Regions from separate parts of the Sinorhizobium sp. P24N7 genome, predicted to be linked through region 2. Evidence: predicted binding sites of a transcription regulator. Region 2 holds the regulator's gene; each other region holds the start of a gene.
What was found. The regulator LexA, encoded in region 2, represses DNA repair genes until DNA is damaged. The targets are predictions, from matches to a motif close to TGTTCNNNNTGTGTTCNG.
Positions count from the first base shown of each region.

Region 1: ACFHWW_RS10815 (ATP-dependent helicase) is a predicted target of LexA. The motif match lies at 1,397-1,414, and genes of this name have one in related genera.
Region 3: ACFHWW_RS14200 (PA0069 family radical SAM protein) is a predicted target of LexA. The motif match lies at 1,388-1,405, and genes of this name have one in related genera.

Region 1 covers NZ_JBHMIW010000005.1:278,696-281,970, forward strand. Annotated here, with positions in the region: gene ACFHWW_RS10815 (ATP-dependent helicase) at 1-1,354, opposite strand, end outside; gene ACFHWW_RS10820 (carboxymuconolactone decarboxylase family protein) at 1,479-1,889, opposite strand; gene ACFHWW_RS10825 (cyclase family protein) at 1,906-2,727, opposite strand; gene ACFHWW_RS10830 (efflux RND transporter periplasmic adaptor subunit) at 3,048-3,275, shown strand, end outside.
Region 2 covers NZ_JBHMIW010000014.1:43,630-46,904, forward strand. Annotated here, with positions in the region: gene ACFHWW_RS23190 (helix-turn-helix domain-containing protein) at 47-319, shown strand; gene ACFHWW_RS23195 (hypothetical protein) at 796-960, shown strand; gene lexA (transcriptional repressor LexA) at 1,169-1,885, shown strand; tRNA gene ACFHWW_RS23205 (tRNA-Cys) at 2,104-2,177, shown strand; gene ACFHWW_RS23210 (calcium-binding protein) at 2,224-3,275, opposite strand, start outside.
Region 3 covers NZ_JBHMIW010000007.1:167,012-170,286, reverse strand. Annotated here, with positions in the region: gene ACFHWW_RS14210 (hypothetical protein) at 1-664, shown strand, start outside; gene ACFHWW_RS14205 (glycosyl transferase) at 732-1,289, opposite strand; gene ACFHWW_RS14200 (PA0069 family radical SAM protein) at 1,467-2,624, shown strand; gene ACFHWW_RS14195 (ribonuclease HII) at 2,812-3,275, shown strand, end outside.

The DNA.
Region 1 (3,275 bases), on a different contig from region 2:
GCGTGACGAAGCGGTCTTCGAACTCGCGCATCTGGAATGAGGCGCGCACGAGGATCGATATGTCGTTCAGGTTGTGCTTCTTGCGCTGGAGCTGCTCGATCTCTTCGCCGATCGCGCGAGCCTCCTCCTCGGAATCCCAGGCGGCATGAACATGCACTTTCTCGTCGTCGGGATTGGTGCGCTCGGTAAAGAGCGTCTTGCCGAGCCGGCCCTCGTTATGGGCAATCAGATGCGCCGCCGCGCCGAGGATATGCTCGGTCGAGCGGTAGTTGCGCTCCAGCTTGATGACCTTGGCGCCGGGGAAATCCTTCTCGAAGCGGAGAATGTTGTCCACCTCGGCGCCGCGCCAGCCATAGATCGACTGGTCGTCGTCGCCGACGCAGCAAATGTTGACGGTGGGCTTTCTCTCTTCGGCGCCAGGGGAATGCCCCTCCCCAACCGCTCCCCACGAGGGGGAGGGGCTGGACTGCGGCGCCGCAGGGCTTGGGGAGGGGTTGTTCTTCCCGGAACCCTGCGTCCGCTGGGCCAGCAGCCTCAGCCACATATATTGCGCCGTGTTGGTATCCTGGTACTCGTCGACGAGGATGTAGCGGAACTTGGCGTGATACTCCTTCAGCACGTCCGGATTGGCGCGGAACATGCGGATCGGATGCAGCAGCAAATCGCCGAAATCGCAGGCATTCAGGGTCAGCAGCCGGTTCTGGTAGGCGGCATAGAGTTCGCGGCCCTTGCCGTTGGCAAAGGCGCGGGCATCGCCTTCCGGGATTTGCGACGGGTCCAGGCCCTTGTTCTTCCAGGTGTCGATCATGCCGGCGAACTGCTTGGCCGGCCAGCGCTTGTCGTCGAGACCCTCCGCCTGGATGAGCTGCTTGATAAGTCGAACGACATCGTCGGTGTCGAGGATGGTGAAATCGGACCGCAGACCCACCAGCTCGGCATGGCGGCGGAGGAGCTTGACCCCGATCGAGTGGAAGGTGCCGAGCCAGGGCATGCCCTCGACGGCGTGGCCGACGAGCACGCCGATGCGCTCCTTCATTTCCCGCGCCGCCTTGTTGGTGAAGGTGACGGCGAGGATCTGCGAGGGATAGGCGCGGCCGGTCGAAAGGATATGGGCGATCCGCGTGGTCAGAACGCGCGTCTTGCCGGTGCCGGCGCCGGCGAGCACGAGCACCGGACCTTCCAGCGCCTCGACTGCCTCCCGTTGCTCCGGGTTGAGCCCGGAGACATAGTCCGGTCGCTGCGCCTTGTCGCGGGCGGCCATGGCGCGCGCCGCGATGCCGCCGCCGGCGGCGGCGGGTTTCCGCGGCGCGGGTTCCTCGTCGAAAAAGGGAATATCGTCAAAACCTTTGGTCATGCGGCCCAATGTAGTGATTCGGGACCGAAAGGCCAGAAAGGATGTTCTTCTTTTATTCCGGAACCTTCGCCCGCTCGCGCATGCCTGTGGAAAGACTGATGTTTTCAGGTCGGCATGCCGCCGTTTATGTTTTGCCGGACGCGTCGAACACCGGATCGACCGGGACCTGCAGGGCCGTCGCCAGCTGGTTGGTCTTGGCGGCGAGCGAAATGACGCGCAGGAGATCCGCGTGCTCGGCGTCCGTCATTCCCTTGGTCCTTGCGGCGGCGGTGTGGGAATGAATGCAGTAGCCGCAGCCATTGCTCACGGAAACCGCGATATACAGCATTTCCTTCACCAGCGGGTCGAGCGCCGAAGGCGTCGCCATTACCGCCTTGACCTCCGCCCAGGTCCGCTCCAGCAGTTCGGGGTCGAAGGCGAGCCAGAGCCACATATTGTTGATGAAGTCCGATTTCCGAGTCGCCCGGATGTCGTCGAAGACGGCCTTGACGCGTGGGTCGGATTCGGGACCGGATGGCGGCGCCACAGTGCTCATGCTTACTCCATGCGTTTCAAACGAGGGCGAAGACGCGGGCCGGGCCGCCGGTGCCGCCACGGTGCTTTGGTGCGCCGAGGACCAGCGTCGCGCCCTTGGCCGGCACCTTGTCGAGATTGGCGGCCGCCTCGAGGCCCCAGCGGCCTTCCGGCAGCCAGGCGTAATGGGTGGCGAAATCGGGCGAAATGCCGTGATCGAGCGAGAGGGTATCGACGGCGATGCCGGCTGCCTTCGTGTCCTCGATCAGGAACTTGGCCGCTTCCACGTGAAAGCCGGGGAAATGCATCTTACCGGCCGTGTCTGCATTGCGGAACTTGTCGGTACCGAGATGATCCGACCAGCCCGACAGCATGGCGACGCAGGCGTTTTCGGGAATGTCTCCATTGGCCGCAATCCACGCCTTGATGTCGTCCGGCGTCAGCTGCGCATCCGGATCGGCGGCCGCCTTCTCGCGGATGTCGACGACGCAGAGCGGCACGAGCAGCTTGTCGAGGGGCAACTCGGCGACTGAAAGGCCGTCGGCGGAGAAGTGCAGCGGCGCGTCGACATGAGTCCCGGTGTGCTCGTTCACCCGAAGTTCGAACAGGTTGAACTTGTGTTCGGCATATTTGAACTTCTGCTCCCGGAAGAATTGCTGCTGACCGAAGAAAGTCGGAAACTCCTCATGAAGTTCATGGGTGAGATCGGTGACGCTGCCGTGGCCGGCGGCAAGCGCCGGAGGTGCGATCCCCATGCCGGCGGCGGCAATGCCTGCCGTACCGACCGCGGCCGCACGGAGCAAACTCCGCCGCGACATCATCCGCTGCTTGACCGATTCGATGACGCATGCATCGCACATTGCCGTCTCCCTTCGTGTCGAGAGCCGGCCCGAAACAGCCGCCGGCGACGAACAGAATAGCCGAGCCACGCAAGCTGTAAACATGCCGCCGACCCGCCGCCAGCGTGTGCGGTTCAGGACGGGCGCAGGGGCCATCATGCCGCCACCAAAATCGCTTTTGTTACAATTGCGTAATGATGCCATTCCGAGATTGCCCGGACGTCTGCAAACAACGATAATCGGCGCAAATCGGAACGTTCCATCGGGTGCGCGCCTCGTTGGAGCGCCCTTTTCTTTTGGAGGGCTTTTTCTTTTGGAGAGCTTTTCTTTTGGAGACATGAATGCGCTTTTGGAATCAGCTCGCGATCAGCGTCGTCGTCCTCGCCGTCGGGGGCGCCGCGTGGGTGCGCTTTGCGCCCGGCGCGGGTGAGACCTTGGCGGCGATCGGGGTTTCGCAACCGTTGATCGATGCGTTGTCGGGACCAAAGGACGGCGAAGGGGCAGGGGGCGGTTCGGGCAATGGCGAGCGCGGGCAGGGTCGACGCAGCGGCTTCGCGGAAGCCCCCCTG
Region 2 (3,275 bases):
TGACATGGATGCCGGATGCCGGTTTTTCGACGCCATGGCGACGTTGTTGACGGCTGATCTGATACGTGCGGCCCGAGCCCTGCTCGGGTGGAGTCAGCTCGAACTTGCGCACAGATCGGGCGTGACGCAAAAAGCGCTCAGCGACTTCGAGCTTGAAAAGAAGCCGCTAACCGCCAAAGCCAGCGACAAGCTGCGGACGGCACTCGAGACCCACAACGTCCAATTTATCGCTGTGAACTCCGAAACGAGTGGCGAGATTGTGGGAGGGGGCGTCCGCTGGCGTCCGGACCCTCCACGCATGGATATCAAAATCCTCTAGGCTAGTAGATCACGATGTCAGTCCGGAAGCTCTGATGCGAGCAGATCGCCGGCCGTGGATCGAGTTGCGCAATGCACAGGTATCGATTCTGATTCGGCGTCTCGACTTTGTGGAGCGTCCAGCATGCAATGTGCTTCGGCACTATCGGCGAGGCCGGGGCGTTTGCCGGAGCCGCGAATGATCCTAACGTAGGCTCGTGTGTTTTAAGACGTCCACCCACGACGACATTTCAACGACCGCCAGCCATAGTTGGTTCGTACTTTCTCCCGTTCGGTCCACCATTCCCCTCTTTTGTTCAGCCCGGAGACCTAGGTGACAGAACTTACCTGGGGCAACTTCGACCGATGCCGGACGTCAGGCTGCCAGGGCTCGGTCGATGCCGAGGCTCGGCTGCGCTTGCCAAAAAAGCTGATTTGAGAGAAAGTTTTAGTCTGACCCGTTCGAGGTCTGGGCAACTCCCGCGAGTGGAGAAAAACATGCCTGTTAAATCTTTGGTGGCAGCCGTAATTTTTTCCCTCTTCGCCCTTTCGGGGTGCGCCAGCACAGGCTCGACCAACACGACCTATACCCAGTGGTACGGGCCCTATCCCGAGCCTGAATTCGACGTTCTTACGCCGGGCGGACTGCGGCTTGCCTATTAGCATGGCGTAGGCGAGCGACTGGGCCGGCCGCTGTAAGTGAGCGTACGCCCCTGCCCCCAGATTCCGAGCGATCGCCATCGCACGCCGGATGGAAAGCGGACAGGCATTCAGCAGCAAGCGGTATTCACGGAATTTTAGGCACTTGCGGAACACATATGGAACAGATAGGTTCTGTTCTTGATTTGTTTCGCGATTCTGGAGTGACGCCATGCTGACCCGCAAGCAACAGGAATTGCTTCTGTTCATTCATGAACGAATGAAGGAATCCGGGGTTCCGCCGTCCTTCGACGAGATGAAAGATGCCCTGGACCTTGCCTCCAAATCGGGCATCCATCGTCTGATCACCGCACTCGAAGAGCGCGGGTTCATTCGCCGGCTACCGAATCGCGCGCGGGCCCTCGAAGTCATCAAGCTGCCGGAGGCATATGCCGGCGCTTCGCAGGTCCGCCGCGGCTTTTCGCCGAGCGTGATCGAAGGCAGTCTGGGCAAGCCTGCGGCCCCGCCCCCCGCACCGAAACCAGCGCCCCCGGCCGAGATCGCGTCGGTCGCTGTCCCGGTCATGGGCCGCATTGCCGCCGGCGTGCCGATTTCCGCAATCCAGAACAACATGCACGATATTTCCGTACCGGTCGAAATGATCGGCAGCGGCGAGCACTACGCTCTCGAGATCAAGGGTGATTCGATGATCGAGGCCGGCATCCTCGATGGCGATACGGTGATCATCCGGAACGGAAGCACTGCCACCCCCGGGGATATCGTCGTCGCCCTGATCGACGACGAGGAAGCAACTCTGAAGCGTTTCCGTCGCAAGGGCGCCTCTATTGCGCTCGAAGCCGCCAATCCGGCTTACGAGACACGGATATTCGGTCCGGATCGGGTCAAGATCCAAGGCAGGCTTGTCGGCCTCATCCGGCGGTACCACTAGCCTCCCGACGAGGTGTGCAGGCGTTTCCCACGGAAGTACGCAATTTCAAAGCGTTAGAAGTGGGCGCATTGCGCCTTGGGGCGCTATGGCCACGCCTCCACAGAACCGAAGCCATATTTATACAGAATAAAAAAGACCCTATTCCAAATGTACCCTCTTGCGGATTGCGGGCAATCATTCTAAATCCGCGCCACGATTTGAAAATCGCAAATCGTAGAGGCCTCGTGGCGGAGTGGTGACGCAGAGGACTGCAAATCCTTGTACCCCGGTTCAATTCCGGGCGAGGCCTCCAAAAAACCACCCCTATTCAGCTTTGTTACCGACAAATCTTACCTGCGTCAGACGAAGGCGAACTCCGCGCCCGCAAAGACGAAGTTGGCAGCGCTGAGGTCGGCAGCGTGGATGCCGATCAGAGTGACCTGATCGACCGTGCCATTCAACTGCAGGACAGCGTTCCCGTCAGCATCGTTGCCGATGTTGGGCAAAAAATCAGCGAAGTCGTCGTAGCCATAGCCAGCGATTTGGATGACGTCCTTGTCCAATTCGAAGTCGAAGATCTCATCCCGACCACTGTTTCGTGAAAACAGGAACTGATCGGCACCGGTCTCGACCGCGAAGCCTGCGGTCAGTCGACCATCACCCCAGAGCTGATCGTTACCGGTGCCGCCGATCAAGAGGTCGTTCCCACCCGCGGTGTCCACGCCGACCTCTGCATCGCCATACAGGACATCATTGCCTTTGCCTCCGTCGAGCAGGTCGTCGCCGCCACTGCCGCCACGTGAGAAAAGAATGTCTCCAACGAGAAAGTCATTGCCCGAACCACCATAGAGGTGGTCGTTGCCGCCAATGCCGGATTCCACGACGCCCTGGTCGAGGCCATCGCCGTAGAGTTTGTCATGGCCCTCTCCGCCCTGGAGTCGATCGTTCCCGCCAACGAAAAAATCGCCCAGGGAGAAAGCGTCGCCCGAGAGACTGTCGTCTCCGGCGCCGCCGTCGAGCCAGTCGTCTCCACCACGTCCGCTGAGGCAATCGTAGCCATCGCCATAGAGTGTATCGTTGCCTTTGCCGCCCGAGAGACGATCATTCCCTCCGGCGACGATAGCGGAATCAATCGCATCGATCTGGAAGGCATCGCCGTACAGCGTGTCGTCGCCGGCGCCGCCGTCGAGCTGGTCGTCGCCACCACGCCCCTGATTGGAGATCGTCCAAGCGTCGCCGAAGAGCGTGTCGTTGCCCCCAAGGCCGTCAAGGCTGTCGCGGCCACCCTGCCCCGAAGACAGGAAGCCGCCGATTTCGGAGACTCCTAGGCTATTGCCGGTCGTGAACGGGTCTCCGAAGATAATATCCGGATCGTTCGTTCCGAAGATGTGGTTGTCCAGCCCGAGCCAAG
Region 3 (3,275 bases), on a different contig from region 2:
CGTGTATGTCGCGCCCGATCCGGACAAGGAAAAGCTGTTTCTCCCGCCCTTTGGAGGTTGCTGGGACAGACTCGATCAGAATCAGGCAACCGGCGACGGAGCAATCGTGGAGAACAGTTCCTATCTGGACTGTGCCGGCCGGTTTGGATCGAAACTGATCGCCCGCAACAGCGATGCCTCCGACGTGGATCTTCTCTGTGCCTATCGGGAGAACGGCTATCTCGTGCCGTTCAAGACGCTTCGCACCGGGATACTGCAAGTCAAGGCCGACCTGTCGGCCCTCATCTGCCGCCATCACATTTCGACCTACGACGAGTTCGGGTGGTCCGACTTTCACGCGACGACGCGCGGCCGCCTCGTGTTGGCTGTGTTCTGGAACTGGGAGGATGTCGAACCGGCGAACGAGGTGAGCGACCAGTGGTTCGCCTCGGGCCTCTACTGCAGCGGCGATGGCGAGAGCTTCCCCGGCACCTCAATCCAGGCCGTTCCTGGGGAACGAAGAATCATCAACCTCTTCACCGAGATGGCCTTCCCCGCTGGCCGCGAGCTCTGGATCTATGTCGGCGTGGCCGATCGCATCTGGGCACTCCTCAATGACGTCAGCATCGACATTTCGATCGACTCGGCCTGGCAATTGAACTCGCTTGCAGTCCGCTCGCTCTGACAACAACGATGCCATTCGGGTCCCCCGACACCTCGGTCGCGGGGCGAATGGACAACCTATCGCAAGCTCACATCTTGGAATCAGGCGTCCGATGCCGTTCACCGGTCGACCGGTTCTCCATTGCGACCCAGGCTGGGACGAGCTCGGTCGCAAGTTTGCGGGCAGCTCGTCCGCTCGTAAGGCCGCTGAGCGGCATGTTGCCGCGCGCAGCCGCGACTGCATCACCCTTCGGCATCAGAAATCCGGATTCCAGCGGCGGCGACCTGTGCGCCAGGCGCTTGAGAAGCGGGCGCTTATGCATTCGCGAGGGAGAAAACTGCGCCGGGCTCCTGTTCAGAGAGACGTATTCGGCCAATTCATCCACCCAGCGACCGATGGGGCGGGCACCAGGCTCCAGCAGCATCAGCCACTCGCCGCGGGCCGAACGAAGGACATCGCCGAGATCCCAGTCGAGGCAGAAGCGGCAGCCGGCCGCATCCGCGATCCTGGGAGAGCCGTCGGTCGATCCGTGGTCCAGGATTATGACATCGCTGACGAGCCCTTCCACCGCACCGGCAACGAGCGCCGAGAGCGTCTGTGCGAGCTCCGCTTCGTTGTCCTTCGTTTCCATGATGACCGTCAGCATAGCCGTTCCTACCGCATCGCAGCGCAGATTGCTACAAGCGCCGTTCCGCACAGGGTGCGGGATGATCACGGACCTTCCCCGGATCTGTGCTGAATATTTGTTCTTGATTTGTTCCCTCTTCTACGCTAGGAAAATAATCAACACCAAGCGAACCGAATATGGTTCCGGGAGATTTCGGTGAACGATCTGTCTCAACTCAAGCAGGGCGTCTATGCGCCAGGCAACAGCGCGGATGTGGCGGAAGCCCTCGTCGCCGGAACCGGCATCAGAATCGACGTCGATCGTCGGCGCGGCCGCGGTGCCGCCCTCAACATCTCCGGACGCTTCGAGCCGATGACGCGCGAAGTCTTCGATGACGGTTGGCAAACGCTCGAGGAGCTGCCGCCGTTCAAGACCGAGGTCCAGATAGAAAAGCCGAAGACCGCGATCACGCGCAACGATTCTCCCGATATATCTTTCGACCGATCGATCAATCCCTATCGTGGCTGCGAGCACGGCTGCATCTACTGCTTCGCGCGGCCTACGCACGCCTATATGGGGCTCTCGGCAGGGCTCGATTTCGAAGCCAAGCTCTTCGCCAAGCCGGACGCGCCACGTCTTCTCGAGCGCGAGCTGGCGAAGCCGGACTATAAGCTCCGTCCGATCGCGATCGGCACAAATACCGATCCCTATCAGCCGATAGAAAAGGAATGGCGGATCATGCGCCAGATCCTGGAGGTGCTCAAGGACGCCAATCATCCGGTCATGATCGTTACCAAATCGGCCATGGTGACGCGCGACATCGACCTGCTGGCGCCGATGGCGGAAAAGGGGCTTGCCCGGGTCGGGATTTCGGTGACCACGCTCGACCGGAAACTGGCGCGCAGCATGGAGCCGCGGGCGTCGACGCCCACCAAGCGGCTGGAGGCGCTACGCGCAATTTCCGAGGCCGGCATTCCCGCTGGCGTTCTGGTCGCGCCGATCATTCCGGCGCTGAACGACCACGAGATCGAGCGCGTGCTCGATTCGGCGAAGACGGCCGGCGCGTCGGATGCGAGCTACGTCCTCCTCCGGCTTCCGCTGGAGGTGAGCCCCCTGTTCCGTGATTGGCTTCTCAGAAACTATCCGGACCGCTACCGGCATGTCATGTCGCTCATCCGTTCCATGCGCGGCGGCAAGGATTACGATGCCGAGTTCGGTAAACGAATGAAGGGCAGCGGACCTTATGCCTGGCAGATCGGCCGTCGGTTCGAGCTTGCCGCCAAGCGGCTCGGCCTCAATCTGACGCGCCGGCAATTGCGCAGCGATCTCTTCGTGCCGCCGCTCGGGATGGGGGTTCAACTGTCGCTGCTTTGATGCAGACCTTTTCGACAGGCCATCGCACCGGAGATTGAAAAAACGTCACGATCTCGACCGCCGATGTGCCTTAAAACTTCCAGTGTCCGCCCTTTGCCTCGGGGGCGGTGCTGGTCTTCCCCGGCAACCGCCGCAAACCGAGCCGGGGGCTTGAAGGGAATCGGGCGAGTATGCCAATGTCGCCCGCATGACACGCAGCAAACAGCCCGATTCCCCTCTTTTCCCTCTTCCGCCGGCCGTTCCGGATTTCGCGTTCGAACGCGCGGCGCAGCGCGACGGTCTCTGGCCGGTGGCGGGCGCCGACGAGGCCGGGCGTGGTCCGCTCGCGGGCCCTGTCGTCGCTGCGGCTGTCATCCTCAATCCGGAGGCGATCCCGGCGGGCCTCAACGATAGCAAGCTCTTGAGCGCGGAGCAGCGCGAGGCATTGTTCGAGGAGATTCTGGCGACGGCGACGGTCTCGATCGCCTCGTCCTCGTCGGCCCGCATCGATACGACCGACATACTGAAAGCCAGCCTCGATGCGATGCGCCGCGCCGTTCATGGCCTGGAGGTGGCGGCTCGCATCGTTCTCGTCGACGGCCGCGACGTCCCTCCCGGGCTTACCTGTCACGCCAAGGCCATCGTCAAAGGCGACAGCCGCTCGGTGTCGAT